Regions from separate parts of the Pseudescherichia sp. L3 genome, predicted to be linked through region 2. Evidence: predicted binding sites of a transcription regulator. Region 2 holds the regulator's gene; each other region holds the start of a gene.

Region 1 (5,536 bases), 200 kb from region 2:
ATCGGGCCGCATGCTGTGGTCGCTGTCTAATGAAAAAACGTTGCCGGGCTGTTTTTCCCGCGTCAATAAGAACGGCGTGCCGCTGGTCGCGCTGACCGTCTCTATGCTGGGTGGCCTGCTGGCGCTGCTGTCCAGCGTTATCGCGCCTGACACCGTATTCGTTGCCCTCAGCGCCATCTCTGGTTTTGCCGTTGTGGCCGTATGGCTCAGTATCTGCGCGGCACACTTTATCTTTCGTCGCCGGCATTTACAGTCGGGCAAGCCGCTGCACGATCTAAAATACAGGGCACCCTGGTATCCGCTGGTGCCCGTGCTGGGATTCGTGCTGTGTCTGCTGGCCTGCGTCGGCCTGGCGTTCGATCCAGACCAGCGCATTGCGCTTTACTGTGGTCTGCCTTTTGTTGCTCTTTGCTACGGCACCTATTTTCTCACTCATAAAACAAATTCGACGGAGGCTGACTATGCCGCAGATTAATCCTCTTACCGCGCTGCTTAAAAGCCACCCCTTTATTGTCCTCGATGGCGCGCTGGCCACCGAGCTGGAAGCGCGCGGATGCAACCTTGCCGATAGCCTCTGGTCCGCCAAAGTATTAATGGAAAATCCACAGCTCATCCGGGATGTGCATCTGGATTACTTCCGCGCGGGCGCACAGGTAGCCATTACTGCCAGTTACCAGGCCACGCCTGCTGGCTTTGCGGCGCGCGGGCTGACCGAGTCGCAATCGAGATCGCTTATTGAGCACAGCGTGGCACTGGCGCGAGAGGCACGGGAAATTTACCAGGCGGAAAACGCCAGCGCGGGTCCGCTGCTGGTGGCGGGCTCTGTCGGGCCATACGGTGCCTATCTGGCCGATGGCTCTGAGTATCGCGGTGACTACGTGCGTAGCACCGAAGAATTTCAGGCGTTTCATCGTCCGCGGATTGAAGCCTTGCTCAATGCCGGCGCAGATCTGCTGGCCTGTGAAACCTTACCCGCGTTTGCAGAGGTAGAGGCCCTGGCAGACCTGCTGTTGGATTACCCGCAGGCGCAGGCGTGGTTCTCATTTACCCTACGTGACGAGAACCACTTGAGTGACGGCACGCCTCTTACCCGGGTCGTGGACACGCTGGCAAACTGTTCGCAAATCGTTGCGCTGGGGATTAACTGTATTGCGCTGGAGAAAACGACCGCAGCACTAAAACATCTGCACAGCCTGACTGCGCTACCGCTGGTTGTCTATCCTAACTCCGGTGAAACCTACGATGCAACCACGAAAGAGTGGCATGCTCACGGCGATTCATGCGCATCTTTAGTGGGGTATCTGCCGCAGTGGTTAGAGGCAGGCGCGAGACTCATTGGCGGATGCTGCCGGACTAGCCCAAAGGATATCGCAGCGCTGAGTAAGCGCCGCTGACGGGCCTAATGCTCTCACATGGATGTGGAAGCCTTTAAAAACCCCATAATAATCATGCCATTATAGAAACATTTTTTAACAATACCTGTTTACATTGTAACGATAATTCATATCATTCTGATAATCACTATCACCTGCAAAGGTGGTGTTCTTGCGGTATGGGGCATCAACGCCCCCGACATCGTGAAAAATCAGGACGATCATAATAATGAAATCGCGTTGCTCCTGGGCACTCAGCCCTTGTTTATTGATGATGCTAGCCACTGATGCTTCGGCTGAGGGACAAAAAGAGGAGTCGATGGTGGTCGCCGCCAGCCGTACGAATCACAGCATTTCCGACATGGCACAGACTACCTGGGTCGTTGAACAGGCTGAAATTGAGCAGCAGGTTCAGGGCGGTAAAGAGCTCAAAGAGGTGCTGGCGCAGTTGATTCCCGGTATGGATGTCAGTAGCCAGGGACGTACCAACTACGGTATGAATATGCGCGGTCGTTCAATGATGGTAATGGTCGACGGCGTGCGTCTAAACTCCTCCCGCAGCGACAGCCGCCAGCTGGATTCTATCGATCCGTTTAATATCACCCGCATTGAAGTGATCTCCGGCGCAACCTCCCTCTACGGCGGCGGCAGTACCGGCGGCTTAATCAATATCGTCACTAAAAAGGGCCAACCGGAAACGGAAGTCGAGTTCCAGACTGGCGCAAAAACGGGCTTCAATAGCCATAACGACAATGACGAGAACATTGCGGCGGCGGTGAGCGGCGGCAACGACAACGCCTCAGGACGCCTGTCAGTCGCTTATCAGCGCTTTGGCGGCTGGTACGATGGCAAAGGCAACGAGGTGAATATTGATAACACCCAGACCGGTTTGCAATACTCTGACCGGCTAGACGTCATGGGCACCGGCACGCTGAATATCGACGCTCATCAGCAGTTGCAGCTCACCACCCAGTATTACAAAAGTGAATCCGACGGTAAGCACGGCCTCTATCTGGGGGAGAACTTCTCGGCGGTAACCGGTGCTGGCAGCGCATACAACAAGAACAATCTCGACTCAGACCGCATTCCCGGTACCGAGCGCCATCTGATCAACCTGCAATATTCCAATACTGATTTCCTGGGTCAGGATCTGCTGGCACAAATTTACTACCGCGATGAAAGCCTGACGTTCTACCCCTTCCCCACCCTTTCAGGCGGCCGGGTAACCAGCATTGGCGCATCACAGCAAAAAACCGATTTTTACGGCGGCAAACTCACTCTCAACAGCAAACCGCTGGATGATTTATCGCTGACGTGGGGTGTCGATGCCGAGCATGAAGTCTTCGACGCCAATCAGCAATTTTTCGACCTCAGCAAAGCAGCTGCCAGCGGTGGTATGAAGCTGGATGACGCGTATAACGTTGGCCGCTATCCGGGCTATAGCATTACCAACCTCGCCCCCTTCCTGCAAACCAGCTACGACATCTCCGCTATCACCCTGAGCGGCGGCGTGCGCTATCAGTACACGGAAAACCGGGTCGACGACTTTGTTGGTTACGCTCAACAGCAGGGTATTGCCACAGGCAGAGCCACCTCGGCAGACGCTGTGCCGGGCGGGAAAACTGACTACAACAACCTGCTCTTTAACGCTGGCATTCTGGGGCATCTGACCGAGCGCCAGCAGCTCTGGTTTAACTTCTCCCAGGGCTTTGAGATCCCGGACCTGGCGAAATATTACGGCTCCGGCACCTATCAGCTGGTGAACGGCCATTACCGCCTGGTCAACAGCGTTAACGTTAACGACTCAAAACTCGACGGTATTAAAGTTGATGCCTACGAGCTGGGCTGGCGCTACACTGGGGATAACCTGCGCACGCAGATTGCCGGTTACTATTCGCTCTCCGATAAAACCATCAACATCAACAAAAGCGACATGACCATCAACGTTGAAGATGACAAGCGTCGCATCTACGGTGTTGAAGGCCAGGTGGACTACTTCTTTACCGACAGCGAGTGGAGCACGGGTACCAACTTTAACGTCATCAAATCGCAAACCCGCGTCGACGGAAAGTGGGAAAAGCTGACGGTAGACAGTGCCAGCCCGTCCAAAATGAGCGCATGGGTCACCTGGGCACCGGGCGACTGGACGCTGCGCCTGCAAAGTACCCAGACGTTTGATTTGTCTGATGACGCCGGAAAGCACATCGACGGGTATAACACCGTTGACCTGTTAGGCAGTTACCTTCTGCCGGTGGGCAAGCTGAGCTTTAGCGTAGAAAACCTGCTGGATGAAGATTACACCACCGCATGGGGACAGCGCGCACCGGGTCTGTATAGCCCAACCTACGGTGCTGAGAACCTGTATACTTACAAAGGCCGTGGCCGTACTTTTGGCCTGAACTACTCGGTCTTATTCTGATAGTTACTGCCGCCTGCCATCACACGCTGACGATGGCAGTCGGTTGGCTCCAGTTTTCTCCCTTCGGATGAACACACCTCCAGCGGCTGTATGGGCTGGCCATTGGCGTTGTCCAGCAAGACAGAGTGCGCTTCACCTTCATCAAACATATAGCGCTCCCCCCACTGCCGCATCGCTACCACAACAGGAAAAATAGCACGTCCCTTTTCGGTAAGAACATACTCTTTGTATGCGCTGCCGTCTGAGGCCGGGCAGATCTCAAACACGCCGATATCAACCAGCTGTTTCAGGCGGGACGCGAGAATATTTTTAGCAAGTCCCAGATTCTTTTGAAACTCGCTGAATCTGCGCACATCGTCAAATGCTTCCCTGATGATCATCAGACACCAGCGTTCACCAATCGACTCCAGCGTTCTGGCAACCGGACATTCACTGGTTCGAAGGGATTCCTGTTTTGCCATCTGCTTTCTCTCATCTTACCTGTTAACAGACGCCAGTATAGGGGCCTCTTAAATCGGTTGCAAAAAAAAACCTCCAGTGCTATTCCTACTCGCATGTAGTTTTAAAAAGAAACCAGAATGCGAGAGCGAAATGGAGTGTAAAGCAGAGTTGAATGCTGATGTGGCGCTGGCCGCGCCTGATGTCGCGAGCCCGGTGCTCAAACCCTGGATAACGTTTTTATTCTCCCTAACCTGTGCGCTGGCGGTGGCGAATGTCTATTCTGCCCAGCCTTTGCTTGAATCCATCTCCCTCAGTCTGCAGGTTCCTGCTGGGATGATCGGCAGCGTGGTGACCGTGACCCAGGTGGGCTATGCCGCCGGATTGATCTTTCTGGTTCCCCTGGGCGATCGCGTTAAGCGAAAAACCCTGGTCGTCACGCTGCTATTACTGTCAATGCTGGCTTTGATCGTGGCAGGATTATCACCCAATTTTGTCACTCTGCTGTGCGCGGTGCTCTTTATTGGCCTGATGGCGGTTGTAGTGCAACTTGTGGTTGCCTGGGCCGCAATACTGGCTGCTCCCCAGCGACGCGGTAAGGTTGTAGGCACGGTGACGAGCGGCATTGTTTTAGGGATCCTGCTGGCCCGTTTTATCTCTGGCAGCATCGCCGATATGGCTGGCTGGCGGGCCGTTTACCTGATCGCAGCCTTTTTAATGTTGCTCATCGCCTGCATCGTGGCGAAAGGGGTCCCCGCTACGCCGCCGCAGGCACGTGCGCCCTCTTACCTCTCTCTGCTGGCGTCTGCTTTCCGCCTGTTTATTACTGAACCGCAATTGAGAAAGGGTGGCGTTTTTGCACTGCTTATCTTTGCAGCCTTCAGTATGCTATGGACCACCATGGTCATGCCACTCAGCGCCCTGGCACTGTCTCATACCCAGATAGGCATGTTTGGTTTGGCAGGTATTGCCGGCGCGCTGGCGGCAGCGAAAGCAGGTGCATGGGCAGACCGGGGCTGGGGGCAACGTGCTACCGGGTTAGCCCTTGCGTTGTTGACACTCTCATGGCTCCCCATCGCTTATACCGAAACGTCACTGGTATGGCTCGTCGTCGGTATCATCATGCTGGACTTCGCTGTGCAAACCGTTCACGTGATAAGCCAGAGCACCCTCATTGCTGCCCGGCCAGAGGCCGCAAGTCGGCTGGTGGGCGCATATATGTGTTTTTACTCAATAGGCAGTGCCACAGGTGCGATTGTCGCCACCCAGCTTTACGCCTGCTTTGGATGGCAGGCAGTTTGTTTAG
Region 2 (5,536 bases):
AGCGCGTCGAGCTGAAGATGAACGCCGACGCCGTTGAGGCGCTCAACGCGCTGGCCGATGCCCGGCAGATGAGCCGTAGCGAACTGATCGAAGAGCTGCTGCTTACCCAGCTCAAGGCCCTGCACTGCCAGGGCGACGTCTGAAAAACACATCAAATCACACTTTCATGTAGCACAGAGTGCAGTCTGGGCGATTACGAATTTCGCGTACGCCGCTGTTCTGCTATTATTGCCCTTATCCGTGGGCCGTGCTCCACCACCATATCATTAAGTTTCAAGAGGTTATTTTACTCATGGCAATTACAGGTATTTTTTTCGGTAGCGACACCGGTAACACCGAAAATATCGCAAAGATGATCCAAAAGCAGCTTGGTCCAGACGTTGCTGACGTGCATGACATTGCCAAGAGCAGCAAAGAAGATCTGGAAGGCTATGATATCCTGCTGCTGGGCATCCCAACCTGGTACTATGGTGAAGCGCAGTGCGACTGGGATGACTTCTTCCCAACGCTGGAAGAGGTAGACTTCAACGGTAAGCTGGTGGCGCTGTTCGGCTGTGGCGACCAGGAAGATTACGCAGAGTACTTCTGTGATGCCCTCGGCACCATTCGTGATATCATTGAACCCAACGGGGCGACTATCGTCGGCCACTGGCCAACCGCCGGTTACCACTTCGAAGCGTCTAAAGGCCTGGCCGATGACGATCACTTCGTGGGTCTCGCCATTGATGAAGACCGCCAGCCGGAACTGACCGCCGAGCGCGTTGAGAAGTGGGTGAAGCAGATCTCTGAAGAGCTGCACCTGGACGAGATCGTTAACGCCTGATGATAGACGGCGCAGCCTATGTGCTGCGCTGCTATTGATAGATAAAAGCAATAGAAATAATTGCTACAAATTTTTAACTTTCGCGTACATACCTGTACAATATCCCCTGGTCAAACGGGTTGCACAACGATAGTTTGTTGGCGAGGCCACGTTTTTATACGCATACTTTACTTGAGGACTTGTAGTTTTCATTAAGAAGTGGCAATTCTATAATGAGACGCATTTACTCAAGGTCATTCTCATTAACTTCCGCCTCGGAAGTGAATCGATTAGCAACAGGACAGACTCCGCATGACTGACAATAACACCGCATTAAAGAAGGCCGGCTTGAAAGTCACGCTTCCTCGTTTAAAAATTCTGGAAGTGCTTCAGGGACCGGATAACCATCATGTCAGTGCGGAAGACTTATACAAGCGACTGATCGACATGGGCGAGGAAATTGGTCTGGCTACCGTGTATCGTGTGCTTAACCAGTTTGATGATGCCGGGATTGTCACCCGTCATAACTTTGAGGGCGGCAAGTCCGTTTTCGAACTGACCCAGCAGCATCACCACGATCATCTGATCTGCCTCGACTGCGGCAAGGTGATCGAGTTTAGCGATGATTCTATCGAAGCTCGCCAGCGTGAAATCGCTACGAAGCACGGCATCCGCCTGACGAACCACAGCCTCTATCTTTACGGTCACTGCGCCGAAGGCGACTGCCGTGAAAATGAACACGCGCATGAGACCACGCCGCGTAAGCTGTAATTGATACGGTAACGAAAAAGGGTCACCTCAGGGTGACCCTTTTTTTATCTATGGCCTGCCGTTTGTTACCAGCAAACAAACCCGCCATCGACCAGCAGATCCACACCGGTGCAGAACGACGAGGCATCCGCAGCAAGGAAAATCGCCGGGCCAGCCATCTCCTCAACTTTTGCCATACGCTGCATAGGCGTCTGGCTCTCAAACGATTTTGTCTGGTGCACCATCTCTGGACGGGTATTCATCGGGGTCGCGGTGTAGCCTGGGCTAATTGTGTTAACGCGGATATTTTTCTCCGCCCACTCCATCGCCAGGCTTTTGCTTAAGTGGATCACCCCTGCCTTCGAGCAGTTATAATGGGCCTGCTCCAGCCCCCGGTTAACAATCACGCCGGACATAGAGGCGATATTGATGATCGAGCCGCCGCCGCTCTCCAGCATCAGCTCGGCCTCGGCTTTACAGCTGTTCCAGACGCCGGTCAGGTTGATATCGATAACCCGCTGCCACTGGTCTGGCTCCATCTCCAGCGCCGGATTAGCGTTGGCAATCCCGGCGGCGTTGAGCGCTACATCAAGACGACCAAACCGCGTCTTCACCTCCGCGATAGCAGCGCGCAGGTGCGCAATGTCGCGTACGTCGCCGGTATAGGCAAAGGCGCTGCCGCCCATCTCCTGAATCGTGTTTACGGTTTCCAGCAGGCCGCCATCCTCGCGTAGATCGAAGCAGGCCACCTTCGCCCCCGCGCTGGCAAAGCCGTAAGCAATCATTTGACCAATACCGCTGCCTGCCCCGGTGACAAACGCGACGCGATCGCTTAAATCAAACAGTCTTTGGGAAAAGTGTTTATCCATGGTTTCACTCCAAAATGTGTTACGACATGATCAAGCCGCCATCAACGTTGATGGTTTGCCCCGTAATGTAGGCCGCATCCTCGGACGCCAGAAATGCCACCAGCCCGGCAACGTCGGCAGGTTTGCCCGCCCGCTTGAGGGGGATCCCCTGCACCCATTCCTCCATAAGCTCGCCTTTTTTATACTGCTTCTCTGGCGTGCTCAGGATCTCGCCCCACACGCGGTCGTTGTAGTCCCACATGTTGGTCTCGATGATCCCAGGGCAGAACGCGTTCACCGTAATGTTGTGCTGGGCCAGCTCTAGCGCGAGGCTTTGGGTAATGCCAATTACGCCCATTTTGCTGGCCGCGTAGTGCGGGGTGTAGATAAAGCCAACCCGGCCCTGGCCGGAAGAGGTGTTGATCAGACGCCCACTCTGCTGCTTGACCATATACTTTGCCGCCTCGCGGCAGCATAGCCATACGCCGGTGGTGTTCACGCTGAGTACGTTATCGAACTCCTGACGCGTCATTTTATCGAAGCGGTCAATGGTGATAATGCCGGCGTTTTGGATAGAGACATCAATGCTGCCAAAGGTACGATGCGCGAGGCGGTAGAGCTCGGTGACCTGCTCTTCATTGGTGACGTCGGCGACGAAGGAGATAATATTTTCATGGTACTCCTCTCTCAATCGCTCGGCGGTCTCTGTCACCTCAGCCGAGTAGTCCGACAGCACCAGATTTGCGCCCGCATCGGCAAATTTTCTGGCGATGCCCTCGCCGATGCCTTTGGCAGCCCCGGTAATGACAACCGTTTTATTTTCGAATACATAGCCCATACTTCTCTCCTCACCCGCTATTCAAAATTTGTGTAGGGTTCTTTCGACGGCCTGTTGCCACTCCCGCCAGCGTTTTTGTAAACGGCCATGACGCTCCATGTTGGGGCGAAATTCACTGTGCGGGTAAAGGTACTGTTTGAGCTCATCGAGTGAGAGTTGCCCCACGGCTTTGCGCGCTAAGAGTGCCGCACCGATTGCAGAGAGTTCAGGCACGTCGCTGCGCATAACCGGGCAACCCAGCAGGTCTGACTGATACTGCATCAGCCAGTCATTTTTGGTTGGCCCACCATCGACCATCAACGCGGTCAGCGTAAAGTCGTTGTGCTGCCGCATCGCCGTGACCACGTCGGCGATCTGGTAGGTAATGGCCTCCAGCGCAGCCCGAATCAGGTGCGCGCGTTTTACGCCCCGGCTCAGGCCGCAGATCACCCCGCGGGCATTTTCATCCCACCAGGGCGCACCTAATCCCGTTAGCGCCGGAACAAAATAGACGCCCAGCGTTGACTCCACCGAGGCCGGCAGTGAATTCAGCTCTGCTGCCAGCTCGGCCTCGGGGAGTTCGCTCAGGCCCGTGCTGTCAGCCATCCACGCGACGCCGTCTCCGGTATGGGGGATGTTGCCCTCCAGGCCGTAGATCAGCTGTTCGCCATCGTGCCAGGCAAGGGTGGTTGCCAGAGAGTGGATGTTGCACTGGGCCGAGGTCACCGGCGCCATAACCGATGAGCCCGTACCGTAGGTGGCCTTGACGCAGCCCGCCTCCCCCAGCGCATGGCCGAATAGCGCGGCGTGCGAGTCTCCCACCATCGACATGATCGGAATGCCGTCTGGAATGCCCACCACGTTTTTGGTGTAGCCGAAAAGGCCGCTGGAGGGTTTGATCGTCGGCAGCGCGGCGGCCGGGATCTGGAAGATATCCAGCATCTCTGGACTCCAGCGTCCGCTTTGCAGATCAAGGAGCTGAGTACGGGCGGCGTTTGAGTAGTCGCAATAGAAGCTTTCACCCGCGGTCAGATTCCAGAGCAGCCAGCTGTCGATAGTACCCAGACAAATGTCACCGTTAGCCGCCAGCGCCTGGCCGTTTGGCGTCGACTCAATGAGCCAGCGCATCTTGGAGGCGGAGAAAAGCGGCGCGACCGGCAGACCGGTGACGGCTTTAATCGTCTGCTCTTTATTATCGCGCCGCAACGCTTCGCAAAAATCCGCCGTGCGCGAGCATTGCCAGCTGATGGCCGCATGCAGCGGCGTGCCGTTGCTGCGGTACCAGCCTATCGTCGTCTCACGCTGGTTGCTGATGGCCAGCGCCACCACGTTTTCAGCGCCGACCGCCTCAATCGCTTGCGCGAGCACCTTCACCGAGGCCTCCATCAGCGCCGAGCCTGACTGTTCCACCCACCCCTCGCGAGGCGTCTGGATTGAGAGCGGCTGGTTGAATTTAACGAGCGCTTTGCCTGCTGCGTCCAGGGCTACGGCCTTGGCGTTGGTCGTGCCCTCGTCGAGAGCAATAATAATATTTTTGTGCGAAGACATAGGGTTCTCCGGAAGTGAGGCCTTCCATGAATATATATTCAACACTGATTATTTATTTTGTAAACGATAGCGAGGATTGCTTTCCGCATCTACAGGCAAACGCAGCAAATGTGTAGGTCATCACAAATCACTCATTCACTCTGGACAACTCAACAACAGAGGCGCTAGTATTAATGAATATAAAGTCATACGTGAATATATATTCTGAACACTCAGAGAGCCTATTCACTCACGGTCAGGGAAACCTGGAGCAACAGCCAGGATTCCATTTTTTTGAACCAACCTGAATATATATTCAGTGTCGCATATTAATTCGGAGGAGCTCGATGAATCCGTTCTTACTTTCTGTACCCGAACTTGAAAACAAAGCCCGTGCGGTGCGCCGTCACATCATCTCCCTGAATGCCAACAGCCCCGCTGGCGGCCATACCGGGGCCGATCTCTCGCAGGTAGAGCTGTTAACGGCGCTCTATTTTCGCGTACTGGACTGCGCTGCTAACCGCCAGGATGATGAGGAGCGTGATATCTACATCCAGTCCAAAGGCCACGCCGTAGGTTGCTACTACTGCGTTCTCGCCGAGGCGGGCTATTTTCCGGTGGAGTGGCTTGCCACCTACCAGCACGCCAACTCTCATCTGCCAGGACATCCGGTTAAGCAGAAGACCCCAGGGATTGAGCTCAATACTGGTGCGCTGGGGCATGGTTTCCCGGTGGCCGTTGGTCTGGCACTCGCGGCCAAGCGCAGCAATAGCAAACGCCGTATTTTCCTGA
Region 3 (5,536 bases), 360 kb from region 2:
CACACTGTTTATCCGTTACCGTAACCTTCACCTGAGGAACATCCGCCGCCTGGGCGTTAAACGCGCAGGCGAGCAGCGCGGCAATACCAACCTGTAAAGCACTATGACGAAAATGCGTTGCCATGACCTTTCCCTTTAAAAGTATGTTGTAACTATTATTGTCACGCTGAGTAAACATCAGGAAGCCCCGGGCGACATCTGCGCCCCTGGGCGCGGCGGCAGCATAAACAGCACCAGCGCCGGAATAAGATAGGCAAACCAGACCACCACCTCACTGACGCTGGGGGCTTCCTGGTAGCCAAAAATGCCCTCCAGCAACGTGCCAAACAGCGTATGGGTGCTCAGGGTGTTGCTGAGATCGAAGGCCACCTGTTGGAAATGGTTCCACAGGCCCGCTTCGTGGAAGGCGCGGATCGCCCCCGCGGCCAGCCCGGCGGCTACCAGCAGGATAAACAGGCTGGTCCATTTGAAAAACGCGGCCATGTTAAGGCGAATACCGCCCCAGTAGATAAGGAAGCCGATGACCACCGCCGTCGCCAGCCCGGTGAGGGCCCCCACAGGAGGCCAGATACCCACATCCTGCTGAAACGCCGCCAGCAGGAAGAAGACCGACTCCAGCCCTTCCCGCGCCACAGCAAAGAAGACCATCATAATCAGTGCCCAGCCGTGATGATTGCCCTGCTTCAGGGCGTTATCAACGGCCTGCTCAAGCTGCACCTTGACGTTGCGCGACACTTTGCGCATCCAGAAAACCATCCATGTCAGGATCACCACGGCGATGACCGCGACGATGCCCTCAAACAGCTCCTGCTCTTTCTGAGGAAACTCGCCGGTGGTTTCATTGATGATGATACCGAGCGCGAGGCAGAGCGCGGCGGCGAGAAAAACGCCGATCCACATCACACCTATCCAGCGGCCGCGTTGGGTACGCTTGAGGTAGCTGGCGATGAGGCTAACGATCAGCGCCGCTTCGAGACCTTCGCGTAACATAATGAGAAATGGCACAAACATGCGGTAAACCTTTGAATGTTAATCAGCGTCAAATGATGCAAAGAAAAGTAAATTTCAATGATAGTGATTATCATTACGGCAGCAAGAAACACAAGTAATTTCTGCACGGAAGTTTCTCAGAATGTTACGCAGAACAGGCCACGCACTGGACGGTGAACCAAAGGTTGGAGAATTGTAAATAAGAAGTGAGAAAACGCACCGGAAAGCGGCTCCGGTGCGTGTATAACGGTTAGTTTGCTACGCGTGGTTCCGGCTTGGTGTGGTAGTGCGCATCCGCCTCGGCAAAGCGCGCCTGCATGCTTGCGGACGGCGCTTTGTCCAGCAGGCTGAAGAGCACAATACCGATGCTGCCGAAGATAAAGCCTGGAATGATCTCATACAGGCCCAGCAGCTCAAAGTGCTTCCAGACGATAACGGTTACCGCCCCGATGATCATCCCTGCCAGCGCGCCGTTACGGGTCATGCGCGACCACAGCACCGAGAAGAGCACCACCGGACCAAAGGCGGCACCAAAACCAGCCCAGGCATAGCTCACCAGACCCAGCACGCGGTTTTCCGGGTTAGCCGCCAGGGCAATAGCCACCAGCGCGACCACCAGCACCATGACACGTCCGACCCACACCAGCTCCGTCTGGCTTGCGTGTTTACGCAGAAACGCCTTGTAGAGATCTTCTGTGATGGCGCTGGAGCAGACCAGCAGCTGGCAGCTCAGGGTCGACATCACCGCTGCCAAAATAGCAGAGAGCAGCACGCCGGCAACCCATGGGTTAAACAGCACCTGCGCCAGTTCGATGAACACGCGCTCGGCGTTCTGGTTTACCGCCCCAGCCTGCCCTGGGTTGTTGCTGTAGTAAGCGATACCGAAGAAGCCTACGGCGACCGCACCGGCCAGGCAGAGGATCATCCAGGTCATGCTGATCCGCCGAGCGTGAACGATGGTGTGGTGGGAGTCCGCCGCCATAAAGCGCGCCAGAATATGCGGCTGGCCAAAGTAGCCCAGGCCCCAGCCCAGCAGCGAGACGATAGCCACGAAGTTCAGCCCTTTGAGCATGTCGACGTTTTCAATGCTCTTCTGCTTAATGACCATCAGCGACTCATCGAAGCCGCCCACGGAGACCATCACCATGACCGGAGTGAGGATCAGGGCGAAGATCATCAGGCTGGCCTGCACGGTGTCGGTCCAGCTTACGGCCAGGAAGCCGCCCACGAAGGTATAGATGATGGTTGCTGCCGCACCGGCCCACAGCGCCGTTTCGTAGCTCATGCCAAAGGTGCTTTCAAACAGACGCGCCCCTGCCACGATGCCAGAGGCACAGTAGATGGTGAAGAAGAGCAGGATAACCAGCGCAGAGATGATGCGCAGCACGCGGCTACGATCTTCAAAGCGGCCGGTGAAGTAGTCCGGCAGCGTCAGGGCATTGTTGTTCACCTCGGTGTGCACGCGCAGGCGGCCCGCCACCAGCTTCCAGTTGATCCAGGCCCCCAGCGTCAGGCCAATAGCGATCCAGCTTTCAGAGATACCAGAGATAAAAATTGCCCCAGGCAGGCCCATCAGCAGCCAGCCGCTCATATCGGATGCGCCCGCAGAGAGGGCAGTTACCATCGGCCCCAGGCTGCGCCCGCCGAGAATATAGTCGTCAAAGTTTTTTGTCGATCGCCAGGCGACAAAGCCAATCAAAATCATGCCAAAGATGTAAATAAGAAACGTCACCAGCATCGGTGTGCTCATTGCCATTCAAAAGTCTCCAGATCTCTTCGTCAGCAAACGTCATATCTGCTGCGCTGACCTTTTCCGGAACGGGGAAAAAGTCTCGTTGTTGTGTTGGGCGACCGTATCCTGCCGGAAGCGATTTCTAACCACAATCGATTTAACATGGCATTCACATGAATTACATCCCCGTTACGATACCATTTTCTAATAGGTTGCACTCGCTCACGCTTTGCAAGGTAACACCGTGCAAAAGTGTTAAGCACCGCATGGTTCCTGGCTTTTCAGCATGCTAGCGCTGATTATGAGAGCGGGATCTCTTTTAACAATCCATTCATTTTTCAGCTTGCTGGCCGCGTCACAATTAACATGGTTGCACAAAGTTGCAACATGGTAGATATTCCTCGCTAACGAGTTGAGTGACGATAATATTGAGGAGTAGATGCATGGGTAGCACCACGATGGGGGTTAAGCTTGATGATGCCACGCGGGAACGTATTAAGCAGGCCGCGACGCAGATCGATCGCACGCCGCACTGGCTGATTAAGCAGGCCATCTTTAACTATCTTGAGCGCGTTGAGAGCGGTGACGCGCTGCCGGAGCTACCGGGCCAGACCAACGGTACAGAGAGCGAGCCCGCCGAGGCCAACGTACCAAAAGACGAGCCGCATCAGCCCTTCCTGGAATTTGCCGAGCAGATCCTGCCTCAGTCCGTGAGCCGCGCGGCCATCACCGCCGCCTGGCGTCGTGCGGAAACCGACGCCGTCCCGATGCTGCTGGAGCAGGCGCGCCTGCCAGAGCCGGTGGGCGAGCGAGCGCAAAAGCTGGCCTACCGCCTGGCGGAAAAGCTGCGTAACCAGAAAACCGCCACCGGCCGTGCAGGGATGGTGCAGAGCCTGCTTCAGGAGTTCTCTCTCTCCTCCCAGGAGGGTGTCGCCCTGATGTGTCTGGCCGAAGCGCTGCTGCGTATTCCGGACAAGGCCACCCGTGACGCGTTGATCCGTGACAAAATCAGCAATGGCAACTGGCAGTCGCACATCGGACGCAGCCCCTCGCTGTTTGTTAACGCCGCGACCTGGGGCCTGCTGTTTACCGGCCGCCTGGTGTCTACCCATAATGAAGCCAGCCTCTCGCGCTCGCTGAACCGTATCATCGGCAAGAGCGGCGAGCCGCTGATCCGTAAAGGCGTCGACATGGCGATGCGCCTGATGGGCGAACAGTTTGTTACCGGTGAAACCATTGCCGAAGCGCTGGCGAACGCGCGCAAGCTGGAGGAGAAAGGGTTCCGCTACTCTTACGATATGCTGGGCGAGGCGGCGCTGACCGCTACGGATGCACAGGCCTATATGGTCTCCTATCAGCAGGCGATCCATGCCATTGGTAAAGCCTCCAACGGCCGCGGCATCTATGAGGGTCCGGGGATCTCCATCAAGCTGTCGGCCCTGCACCCTCGCTACAGCCGGGCGCAGTATGACCGGGTGATGAGCGAGCTCTATCCGCGCCTGAAGTCCTTAACCCTGCTGGCGCGCCAGTACGATATCGGGATCAACATCGACGCCGAAGAGGCGGACCGGCTGGAGATCTCTCTCGATCTGCTGGAAAAACTCTGCTTCGATCCGGATCTGGCGGGCTGGAACGGCATCGGCTTCGTGATCCAGGCCTATATGAAGCGCTGCCCGTTTGTCATTGACTACCTGACCGATCTCGCCTCCCGCAGCCGTCGCCGCCTGATGATCCGTCTGGTGAAAGGTGCCTACTGGGACAGCGAAATCAAACGCGCCCAGGTTGAGGGGCTTGAGGGCTACCCGGTCTATACCCGCAAGGTCTATACCGACGTCTCCTATATCGCCTGTGCGAAAAAGCTGCTCAGCGTACCGAATCTGATCTACCCGCAGTTTGCGACCCACAACGCCCACACCCTGGCCGCCATCTACCAGCTTGCCGGGGAGAACTACTATCCGGGCCAGTATGAGTTCCAGTGCCTGCACGGCATGGGCGAACCGCTCTATGAGCAGGTGGTGGGCAATATTGCCGACGGCAAGCTGAACCGCCCCTGCCGTATCTACGCTCCGGTCGGCACCCATGAGACGCTGCTGGCCTACCTGGTCCGCCGCCTGTTGGAGAACGGCGCGAATACCTCCTTTGTTAACCGCATCGCCGACACCACCCTGCCTCTTGACGAGCTGGTGGCCGATCCGGTGAGCGCCGTTGAAAAGCTGGCGGCCCAGGAGGGTCAGATTGGCCTGCCGCATCCGAAGATCCCTCTGCCGGTGGATCTCTATGGCGACGGTCGGGTGAATGCCGCCGGGCTGGATCTGGCGAACGAGCACCGTCTGGCGTCGCTCTCCTCTGCCCTACTCAACAGCGCGCTGCACACCTGGCAGGCCGGGCCGCTGCTGGAGCAACCGGTTGAGGACGGCGAGAGGGTTGCCGTGATCAACCCAGCCGAGCCGAAAGATATTGTCGGCTACGCACGGGAAGCGACCTCTGCGGAGGTGGAGCAGGCGCTGGAGAGCGCGGTAAATACCGGGCCTATCTGGTTTGCCACCCCGCCCCAGGAGCGCGCCGCTATCCTGGAACGTGCTGCCATGCTGATGGAGGATCAGACCCAGCAGCTGATCGGCATCCTGGTGCGCGAGGCGGGTAAAACCTTCAGCAACGCCATTGCCGAGGTACGCGAAGCCGTTGATTTCCTGCGCTACTACGCGGGCCAGGTGCGGGACGATTTCGACAATGAGACCCATCGCCCGCTGGGCCCGGTGGTCTGTATCAGCCCGTGGAACTTCCCGCTGGCTATCTTTACCGGACAGGTTGCAG

What was found. The regulator Fur, encoded in region 2, represses iron uptake genes when iron is present. The targets are predictions, from matches to a motif close to ATAATAATGAGAACNACTATCAA.
Region 1: NR795_RS00925 (TonB-dependent siderophore receptor) is a predicted target of Fur. The motif match lies at 1,506-1,528, and genes of this name have one in related genera.
Region 3: efeU (iron uptake transporter permease EfeU) is a predicted target of Fur. The motif match lies at 1,069-1,091, and genes of this name have one in related genera.

The regions. Positions count from the first base shown of each region.
Region 1 is NZ_JANKYC010000001.1:186,359-191,894, reverse strand. Features, by position in the region: gene mmuP (S-methylmethionine permease) at 1-475, shown strand, start outside; gene mmuM (homocysteine S-methyltransferase) at 462-1,394, shown strand; gene NR795_RS00925 (TonB-dependent siderophore receptor) at 1,603-3,792, shown strand; gene NR795_RS00920 (helix-turn-helix domain-containing protein) at 3,774-4,253, opposite strand; gene NR795_RS00915 (MFS transporter) at 4,384-5,536, shown strand, end outside.
Region 2 is NZ_JANKYC010000001.1:389,664-395,199, reverse strand. Features, by position in the region: gene ybfE (LexA regulated protein) at 1-143, shown strand, start outside; gene fldA (flavodoxin FldA) at 293-823, shown strand; gene fur (ferric iron uptake transcriptional regulator) at 1,115-1,573, shown strand; gene NR795_RS01930 (SDR family oxidoreductase) at 1,639-2,421, opposite strand; gene NR795_RS01925 (SDR family oxidoreductase) at 2,441-3,238, opposite strand; gene NR795_RS01920 (FGGY family carbohydrate kinase) at 3,260-4,765, opposite strand; gene NR795_RS01915 (transketolase) at 5,092-5,536, shown strand, end outside.
Region 3 is NZ_JANKYC010000001.1:753,401-758,936, reverse strand. Features, by position in the region: gene efeO (iron uptake system protein EfeO) at 1-124, opposite strand, end outside; gene efeU (iron uptake transporter permease EfeU) at 178-1,011, opposite strand; gene putP (sodium/proline symporter PutP) at 1,241-2,746, opposite strand; gene putA (trifunctional transcriptional regulator/proline dehydrogenase/L-glutamate gamma-semialdehyde dehydrogenase) at 3,166-5,536, shown strand, end outside.